DNA from 2 places in the Micromonospora sp. NPDC047707 genome. Region 2 is predicted to be linked to the other one. Evidence: riboswitches for the same ligand, from Rfam matches in the RefSeq annotation. Region 2 holds a riboswitch; the other holds the start of a gene.
What was found. Region 2 has a riboswitch for S-adenosylmethionine ahead of thrC (threonine synthase). Riboswitches for the same ligand answer to the same signal wherever they lie in the genome.

Region 1: another riboswitch for S-adenosylmethionine. It lies ahead of AB0873_RS21315 (ABC transporter substrate-binding protein); the one in region 2 lies ahead of thrC (threonine synthase).

The regions. Positions count from the first base shown of each region.
Region 1 is NZ_JBEYSU010000021.1:14,783-19,377, reverse strand. It holds gene AB0873_RS21320 (amino acid ABC transporter permease) at 1-515, opposite strand, end outside; gene AB0873_RS21315 (ABC transporter substrate-binding protein) at 605-1,444, opposite strand; SAM riboswitch class IV at 1,670-1,782, opposite strand; gene AB0873_RS21310 (RraA family protein) at 1,864-2,556, opposite strand; gene AB0873_RS21305 (glycoside hydrolase family 15 protein) at 2,749-4,581, shown strand.
Region 2 is NZ_JBEYSU010000002.1:46,853-51,447, forward strand. It holds gene AB0873_RS02425 (hypothetical protein) at 121-366, opposite strand; gene AB0873_RS02430 (winged helix-turn-helix domain-containing protein) at 690-914, shown strand; SAM riboswitch class I at 1,059-1,194, shown strand; gene thrC (threonine synthase) at 1,205-2,491, shown strand; gene AB0873_RS02440 (GNAT family N-acetyltransferase) at 2,775-3,794, shown strand; gene paaN (phenylacetic acid degradation protein PaaN) at 3,847-4,595, shown strand, end outside.

The DNA.
Region 1 (4,595 bases), on a different contig from region 2:
TCCTTGATCAGCGCGATGAGCTGGTTGACCCACGCGGGCAGCACGCGGCGGACGCCCTGCGGGATGATCACCACCCGCATCGCCTCGGCCCACGAGAAGCCGAGGGCCCGGGCGGCGTCCAGTTGGGCGGCCTCCACCGACTGGATGCCGGACCGGAAGATCTCCCCGATGTACGCCGCCGCGATCAGCGACAGCGCCAGGATGCCGAGCGGGTACGGGTTCGGGCCCCACACCTCCATCCCCAGTGGCGCCAGCCCGACGCCGATCAGGAGGATCGTCGCCGCCGCCGGCAGGCCGCGGAAGACGTCGGTGTAGACGCGGGCCGGCCAGCGCAACCATCGGGTACGCGAGATGCCCGCGACCGCCAGCAGCATGCCCAGCAGCGAGCCGAGCAGGGCGGCGGAGACCGCCAGGACCAGCGTGTTGGGCAGCCCGACGGTCAGCATCTCGGGCAGCGCCTCGCGCATGGAGTCCCAGTCGAAGAAGGTCTCCCACAGGGTGCTCAACGGATCCATCAGTCGCCTCTCCTACCGCCCCGCTCGCTCTCTCCTGTTAAGAAGGGGCCCCTTCACCTCGCCAGGCGTTAACAAGGGGCCCTTCCTTGTCAGCCGACCGGTACCGTGCCGCTGCCGGGCTTGAAGTCCGGCGGGATCGGTCGGCCGGGGTAGTACTGCTGCTGCAGCCGGCTCCAGGTGCCGTCGGCGATGACCTCGTCGAGCGCCTTGTCGAGGGCCGCGCGCAGCTTGTCGTTGTCCTTGGCGAACGCGTACGCGGTCGGGGCCGGGCTGAGCTCCTTGGCCGCCACCTTGATCTTGCCGTTGCTCTCCGCGGCGGACGTGTCGCCGATCTCCGCCGGGGCGATCCAGGCGTCGGCGGTGCCCGCCTTGAGCTGGTTGATCGCGCCGTTGTAGTCCGGCACCCGCACCGGGTCGAGGCCCTCGCGGGTGGCGTAGTCGTCCTGCACGGTGCCCTGGACGACCACCACCCGCCTGCCTTCGAGCTGGTCGAATCCGGTGATGGTGGAGCCGGCCGGCACGTCGAGTCCGAAGTAGCCGAAGTCGTAGCCGTTACCGAAGTCGACGGTCCTCTTCCGCGCCTCGGTGATGGTGATCGACGAGCTTCCAACATCGAACTTGCGGTTCGCCACCTGGGCGAGCAGCGCCGAGAAGTCGGTGCCGACGAACTCCACCTTCAGGCCGATCCGGTCGGCCGCCGCGACCAGCAGGTCGTTGTCGAAGCCGGTGAACGTCCCGTCCTTCAGGTAGACGTTCGGCGGTGCGTCGGTGAGCGTGCCGGCCCGCAGCACGCCGGGCTGGAGCAGGCCGTACGGGTTGTCCGCCGAGCCGGTGGCGTCGTCACCGCCGCAGGCGGCGAGGGTGGCGGCGCCGAGGACGGCGGCGACGGCGAGGGCGGCGGCCCGGGTCAGGGCAGGAAGGAATCGCACAGGTGTCTCCGAGAGGGGTGTCCGGGCGGGCACGGGCGTGCGCCGCCGGCGGTGCGCCGGTGGGCGGACCGCTGGGATGGTTCGGTGCGAGGGAGTGGGGCGCTCAGCTACACGCGGCGCTGCAGACCCGCATCATGTCGACGTGACGACGCCGGGTCAGGGCCGGCGGGGCGACGGTGCGGACGGACATGGCTCTCCTCCAGGTCGGTGCTGACCTGGGGTGCCAGGCCACGCTTGCACCGGAGCCCGCTCCGGTGCCCGGTCCTCACCCGGGGCACCCCTACGTGGACGAGGGTTGCCGGCCAGCAAGCCGGGGCTTCGCGCTGGCGCTCATGACCTGGACCGAGACTAGCAGCGCGTGACGATCCGCCGTCCAGCCGTTATGACCACCCTCACGTGCCGCCGGGCCTGCGGATTCGTCACTCCTCGATGGCCCCGCCGACCCGGCGCAGGTGCGCCCGGAACGTGTACCCCGGGTCGGCGTCGCGGCGGGCCAGGTACTCCGCGAAGGCGGTCTGCTCCCGCAGCGTCTCGCCGGCCCGGATGCGCTGGGCCTGGACGCGCTCGGTGCGGCGGATCCGCTCGGCGGTCGCGGACACCTCCTCGGCCCGGGCGGCCGGGACGAACAGCACCCCGTCGTCGTCCGCCAGCACCAGGTCCGCGCCGTCGACCACGTGCGGGCCGACCCGGGCGCTGGTCAGCGTCTCGGGACCCCGGTCGTCGAGTCGCATCGGGCCCAGCGGCAGCGCGCCGTAGCTGAAGACCGGCACGCCGATCTCCACCAGCTCGGGGGTGTCGCGGTGCAGGCCCCACACCACCAGCCCGGCGACCCCGGCCGCCGCGGCCTCCAGCACCGCCAGGTCACCCACGCACGCCTCGTCCGTCCGCCCGGCGTTGTCGATCACCAGCACCTCACCGGGCGCCGCCCGGGTGTACGCCTCCAGGAACACGTCCACGCTTCCGTGGTGGCGGACCGGCAGCACCCGCCCCGCGACGCGCTGGCCGGCGACGACCGGCCGGATCCCGGCGGGCGCGGCCCGCAGCGGCAACCCCAGCCGTACGCACGCGTCGGCCACCAGCGGCGTGGACAGGTCGGTGAACGGCTCCGGCATCCGACGTCCTCCCTCGGGGCGGTCGAGCACCCATCGTAGGGACGGACAGCGGTGGCGGAGCGAGATCCAATCTCCGGCCGCTGGCCCGAGCCCGGACCGGCTCGCGCCGGCTTCCGTGCCCGGACCCGATGCGAGGTGTGCCGGGCGAGGTCGGGGGTAGTCGCGCGGTCGGAAAGGACCTGGGGAGGTCGGGTGGACTCGTACCCTGCCGTGGAGGCGCACGGGCTGATCGGCGACCTGCAGACCGCGGCGCTGGTGAGCATGGACGGCACGATCGACTGGTTCTGCGCCCCGCGGTTCGACTCGCCGAGCATCTTCGGCGGACTGCTGGACCGGCACCGGGGTGGCTACTTCCAGATCGTGCCGGACGGCGTCGACTACGTGAGCAAGCAGCTCTACCTGCCCGGCACGGCGATCCTGATCACCCGGTTCATGAGCGCGGACGGCGTGGGTGAGCTGGTGGACTTCATGCCGGTGGCGGGAGACCAGCCGACCGACCGGCACCGGCTGGTGCGGCTGCTCCGCATGGTTCGGGGCAGCATGCGGTTCCGGCTCGACTGCCGGCCCCGGTTCAACTACGGCCGTGATCCCTACCAGCTCGAGGTGCACCCCAACGGCAGCATCCTGCGCAGTTCCACGCTCTCCCTCGCCCTGAGTCCCATCCGCTATGCGGAACGGCTGTCCGAGGAGCACGAACGCCAGCGCAGCGAGGACGGCCTGTGTCTCATCGCCACCCTGCACGAGGGCGAGGCCGGGGGTATCCACCTGGAGACCGGCGAATCGCCGGATCCGCCCGGCGCCTACAGCCCCGGCGAGGCGCGGGAACTGCTCGAGGAGACCCGCAACTTCTGGCGGCGCTGGCTGGGCCGCTCCCGGTACACCGGCCGCTGGCGGGAGATGGTGGAGCGGTCCGCGATGACCCTCAAGCTCATGACGTACGCGCCCACCGGGGCGCTGATCGCCGCCCCCACCGCGGGGCTGCCCGAGCACGTCGGCGGCGTCCGCAACTGGGACTACCGCTACACCTGGATCCGCGACGCGTCCTTCTCGGTGCACTCGCTCCTGTGCCTGGGCTTCAAGGACGAGGCGATGCAGTACATGCGCTGGGTCAACGACCGGGTCCGGGACGCCGGGGAGAGCGATCGACCACTGCAGATCATGTACCGCGTCGACGGCTCGCCGGACCTCGCCGAGGAATTGCTCGACCACTTCGAGGGCTACCGCGGCTCGGCGCCGGTGCGCGTGGGCAACGGTGCCGCCAATCAGCTGCAACTCGACATCTACGGAGAGGCGCTCAACGCTCTCCACGTCGCCGACGGCCAGGGACTGCAGCCGGGCCACGAGGGATGGCGGAACACCGCGCGCCTGGTGGACTGGCTCTGCGACAACTGGGACCAGCCCGAGGACGGGATCTGGGAGACCCGCGGCGGCCGGCACGACTTCACCTACGGGCGGCTGATGTCCTGGGTCGCTCTCGACCGGGCCGTCCGGCTCGCGCACCGGCACGGACGCCCCGGCGACACGAACCGCTGGACGGCCGTCCGCGACGACATCTACCACCAGATCATGGCGAGGGGTTTCCGCCCCGGCCGCCAGGCGTTCGTCCAGCACTACGGCACCGAGGTGCTGGACGCGGCGCTGCTCGCCATGCCCGCCGTCGGCTTCGTGTCGCCGACCGACCCGATGTGGCAGTCGACCCTGCGCGCCATGGACGCCGAGCTCGTCTCCGACAGCCTCGTCTACCGCTACAACCCGGAGGCGGCACCGGACGGCCTGGTCGGCAGCGAGAGCACCTTCACCATGTGCACGTTCTGGTACGTCCAGGCCCTCGCCGAGTCCGGCCGGCTCGACGACGCCCGGCTGACCCTCGAGAAGATGTTCACCTACGCCAGCCCGCTCGGCCTCTACTCCGAGGAGATCGCGGCCAGCGGCGAGCAGACCGGCAACTTCCCGCAGGCCTTCAGCCACCTGTCGCTGATCGGCACCGCCGTGAACCTCGACCGGCTGCTCGACTCCCACGCGTGACCCGGCCGGTTCCC
Region 2 (4,595 bases):
TCGCCCTTGTCCCGTGGTTCGCGGAGTTCGGTCTCATCCTCGGGTGGGCAGCGACCCTGATGTAACCCACGCAGGCGGGCCCGCCAGACTGGATGCTTTGGAGCTGAGTCGAATACGTAATCAGGCGGCCGGGCAGTCGCCGGGACGGTCGGCGCGGCGGGGGCAACGGGTGCCGCCAGGCAGGCGGTGGTCGCACCAGACGCGGGTACGCAGAAACTGGCGATCCTCCTCGCTCAGCGTTGCCTCGCCGAAGTCGAGGACGGTGACGTGCCCGAGCGAGTCGCGTAGCGCCTCGGCCAGCGTGATCGCCGCGTCCTGGCTGGTCAGCGTCGTGGGCAGGTGGATGATCCAGCGTGGCGCGTCCATCGCACTCCTCTTCGCTGGTCGGGGCGCCGAGGCGGGCGGGGGCGGACGGCAACCGCCCGGGTTGGCTGCCGTCCGGAGCCCGGCACCCGCCCCGGGCCAGCTCGTGGGTGTTGACCGACGTTCTTGAGCGCCGGGGCGACCGGCCGTGCCGCCCCGGCAACCCGGGCGTCCACCCGGGGTGAGCCGGTCCCGTTTGCCGACGAGGGCCGCCTCGCGGTCAACATATGATACTTAGTATCAGGAGAGCAAGAGCTGTGATGCCAGGAACTTGATGTCATAAGCGAGCGGTGGTCAGATGGTGGTGCCGACGAGGGAGCACCACCATGCCAGTGACGCCGTACTACGAGCGCATCGCCACCGAGATCCGGGACCGCATCCGGTCCGGTGACCTCAAGCCGGGGGACAAGTTGCCATCGATTTCCGAGCTGTGTGCCCATTACGGGGTTTCCACGCAGGTCATCCGCTCCGCGATGCTGATCCTGCGAGCCGAGGGCCTGGTGGAGGGCCATCAGGGACGCGGTGTCTACGTGCGGGAGCGGGGGGACTGAGGGGCCGATCGCACAGATGGATCAGCTCCAAAGCGCGCCAACCGCGGTCTTCGTCCCTGCGGAGTAGGTCACATCTGGCCACAGCGTGGGAACGGGCGGTGGACAGCCGGCTGGCGATGCTTAGACTCGGCGGCACAACTGCATACCTCATCCAGAGGGGCTGAGGGATACGGCCCGACGACGCCCCGGCAACCACCCCGCGCGCTCACCGCAGAGCGACCGGCGGGGCAGGTGCCAATTCCGTCCCCGCCGCAGAGCGCGACGCGGGGAAAGATGAGAGGAATCTCGACATGACGTCGACGCTCGCCGCCTCCGGCATCGACACCGCCGCCGGCCCCGCCCGCGCCCTGGTCTGCCGCGCCTGTTCGGCCCGCTACCCGCTCGCCGCCCAGCACGCCTGCTACGAGTGTTTCGGGCCGCTGGAGGTCGACTACGACGCCGCCGCCCTCGCCGCCGTCACCCGCGAGCAGATCGAGGCGGGCCCGCAGAACATCTGGCGGTACGCCGCGCTGCTCCCCGCCGGTCAGGACCCGGCCACCCGGGTCACCCTCGACCCCGGGCTGACCCCCCTGGTGGCCGCGCCGCACCTCGCCGCCGAGCTGGGCATCACCGCGCCGCTGTGGGTCAAGGACGACAGCGCCAACCCGACGCACTCCTTCAAGGACCGGGTGGTCTCGGTGGCGCTGACCGCCGCGCGGGCGCTCGGCTTCAGCCGGTTCGCCTGCGCCTCCACCGGCAACCTGGCCAACTCGGTCGCCGCGCACGCGGCCCGCGCCGGCGCGCCGTCGGTGGTCTTCATCCCCAGCGACCTGGAGCAGGGCAAGGTGATCACCACCGCCGTGTACGGGGGTGACCTGGTCGCCATCGACGGGTCGTACGACGACGTGAACCGGCTCTGCGGCGAGCTGGTGGAGACCGACGAGTTCGAGGACACGGCTTTCGTCAACGTGAACGTGCGCCCCTACTACGCCGAGGGGTCGAAGACGCTCGGGTACGAGGTGGCCGAGCAGCTCGGCTGGCGGATCCCCGCCCAGGTGGTGATCCCGATGGCCTCGGGCGAACTGCTGACGAAGATCGACAAGGCGTTCAGCGAACTCGTCGAGATCGGGCTGGTGGAGGCTCCGGCCGGCGGCTGGAAGGTGTTCGGCGCGCAGTCGGCCGGCTGCAACCCGATCGCCACCGCGCTGCACGCCGGCAGCGACACCGTCATCCCGGTCAAGCCGACCGGCATCGCGAAGTCGCTGAACATCGGCGACCCGGCCGCCGGCCTGTACGCCCTCGAAGCGGTCCGGCGCACCGGGGGCTGGATGGAGTACGTCGACGACGACGAGATCCGCGCCGGCATCCAGCTGCTCGCCCGGACCACCGGCGTCTTCGCCGAGACGGCCGGCGGGGTGACCGTGGCCGTGCTGCGCAAGCTCGTCGAGTCCGGCCGCCTCGACCCGGCCGCCGAGACGGTCGTCTTCAACACCGGCGAGGGCCTGAAGACACTCGACGCCGTCGCCGGCCAGGTCGGCCCCACCCACCGGATCAAGCCGTCCCTCCGCGCCGCCCGCGACGCCGGCCTCCTCGGCTGACCGATCACCGACGTGGGCGCGAATCACCCGAACGGGGGATCGGGCGATCCGCGCAGTAATCGGCTTTTCGCACTGAGTGCAGGAAACGTGCCGTCCAGGACTTGACGACAGCAACCGGGCGGCGCAAGATGCTCCGTGCGGGAGGGCGTTTCGCCGGAGACTTTGCGAAGTTCTTACGACCCAGCGCCGGAGGCGTTGTGCGATCGTCCCTCCCGACCACGTCCGATCGGGGCCGGCGGAAAACCGCTGGCCCCGATCGCGTTTTCGGCGCACGCTCGCTCCCATGAGCATCGCCGTCACCCCGTACGACGTCGCTGACCAGGCCGCGATCGACGAGGCACACCGGATCGCCTTCGCGGCCACCGCCGCCGACCAGCCCGACTTCCCGAACCAGACCCGGGACGAGTTCGCCGCGTACGCCCGCCACCCGATGCCGGGCTACGTCGTGACCCGCGCCCTGGCCCGGCTCGACGGCGTGGCGGCCGGGCACCTCGAAGTGCGGTTCCCGCAACTCGACAACACGGACAACGCCAGCGTGGACCTGGCCGTCCACCCGGAGCACCGGCGCCGGGGTGTGGGTCGGGCGCTGCTCGCGTACGCCGTCGACGTGGCCCGGGAGCACGGCCGCAAGCGGCTCTACTGCGACACCGTGGTGGCGCTGCCGGACGGGCCGGCGCGCCCGGAGGCCGGCGAAGCCTTCGCCGCGGCCGCCGGCGCCCACGCCGCCCTGGCCGAGGTTCGGCGCCGGCTGGACGTCACGGCGCTCGACCACGCCGCCCTGGACGCGCTGCTGGCCGGCGCACGCGCCCGCTCCACCGGCTACCGCGCGGTGGGCTGGCACGGTCCGGTCCCGGAGGAGTACGTCGCCGACGTCGCCCGGCTGGAGAGCCGGATGAACACCGACGCGCCGATCGGCGACCTGGCGCTGGAGGCGGAGAACATCGACGCCGGGCGGATCCGGGCGACCGAGGCGGCGCTGTCGGCCCGGGGACGGCGCACCTACCACTACGGCGCGGTGGACGAGGCGAGCGGCCGGCTGGTCGCCTGGACCATGGTCGACGTCAGCCCGGGCTCGCCGTGGCACGCCTGGCAGCAGACCACCATCGTCGACCCCGACCACCGGGGCCACCGCCTGGGCCTCCTCCTCAAGATCGAGAATCTCCGGTACGCGCTGGCGAACGAACCACAGCTCCGCGCCGTCGACACCTGGAACGCGGCGGTCAACCAGCACATGATCCGGATCAACGAGCAGATCGGCTTCCGGCCGGTCGACGGCTGGACGGACTGGCAGTTGACGATCTGAGTTGTGACACGCCACTACTGATCGTGCGGGTTTCTGTTGCATGATGGCGGGCATGACGGAGACCCCGCACCCCCTGTACGACCGGCACGCCGACACCCTCACCCGTGCGCTGACCGCCATCTCGGAACGCGGGTACTGGTCCGCCTACCCGGAGTCACCCAGCCCCCGGGTGTACGGCGAGACCGCCGCCGCCGACGGCAAGGCCGCCTTCGAGGTGTACCTCGGTCGCGACTTCCCCCTCGACCAGCCCGGCGACGGGAGCACGGTCGCCACCGAGGCCAGCCCGTTCGGTGTCGACCTGGGCGTCCGCTACCCGCACGCGGCGGGCGACCAGCTCGTCGCCGCGGCCACCGCCGCGCTGCCCACGTGGCGCGACGCCGGCCCGCAGGCCCGGGCGGGCGTGTGCCTGGAGATCCTCGACCGGCTGCACAAGAACGTGTTCGAGCTGGCCAACGCCGTGCAGTTCACCAGCGGCCAGGCGTTCGTGATGGCCTTCCAGGCCGGCGGCGCGCACGCCCTGGACCGCGCGTTGGAGGCGGTCGCGTACGCGTACGCGGAGATGACCCGGCACCCGGGGACGGCCGGCTGGGAGAAGGCGGCCGGCAAGGGTGACCCGCTGCGGATGACCAAGACCTTCCACGTCGTGCCGCGCGGCGTGGCGCTGGTGATCGGATGCAACACGTTCCCCACGTGGAACTCGTACCCCGGGCTCTTCGCCTCGCTGGTCACCGGTAACCCCGTCATCGTCAAGCCGCACCCGCGGGCGGTGCTGCCGCTCGCCGTCACCGTGAAGTACGCCCG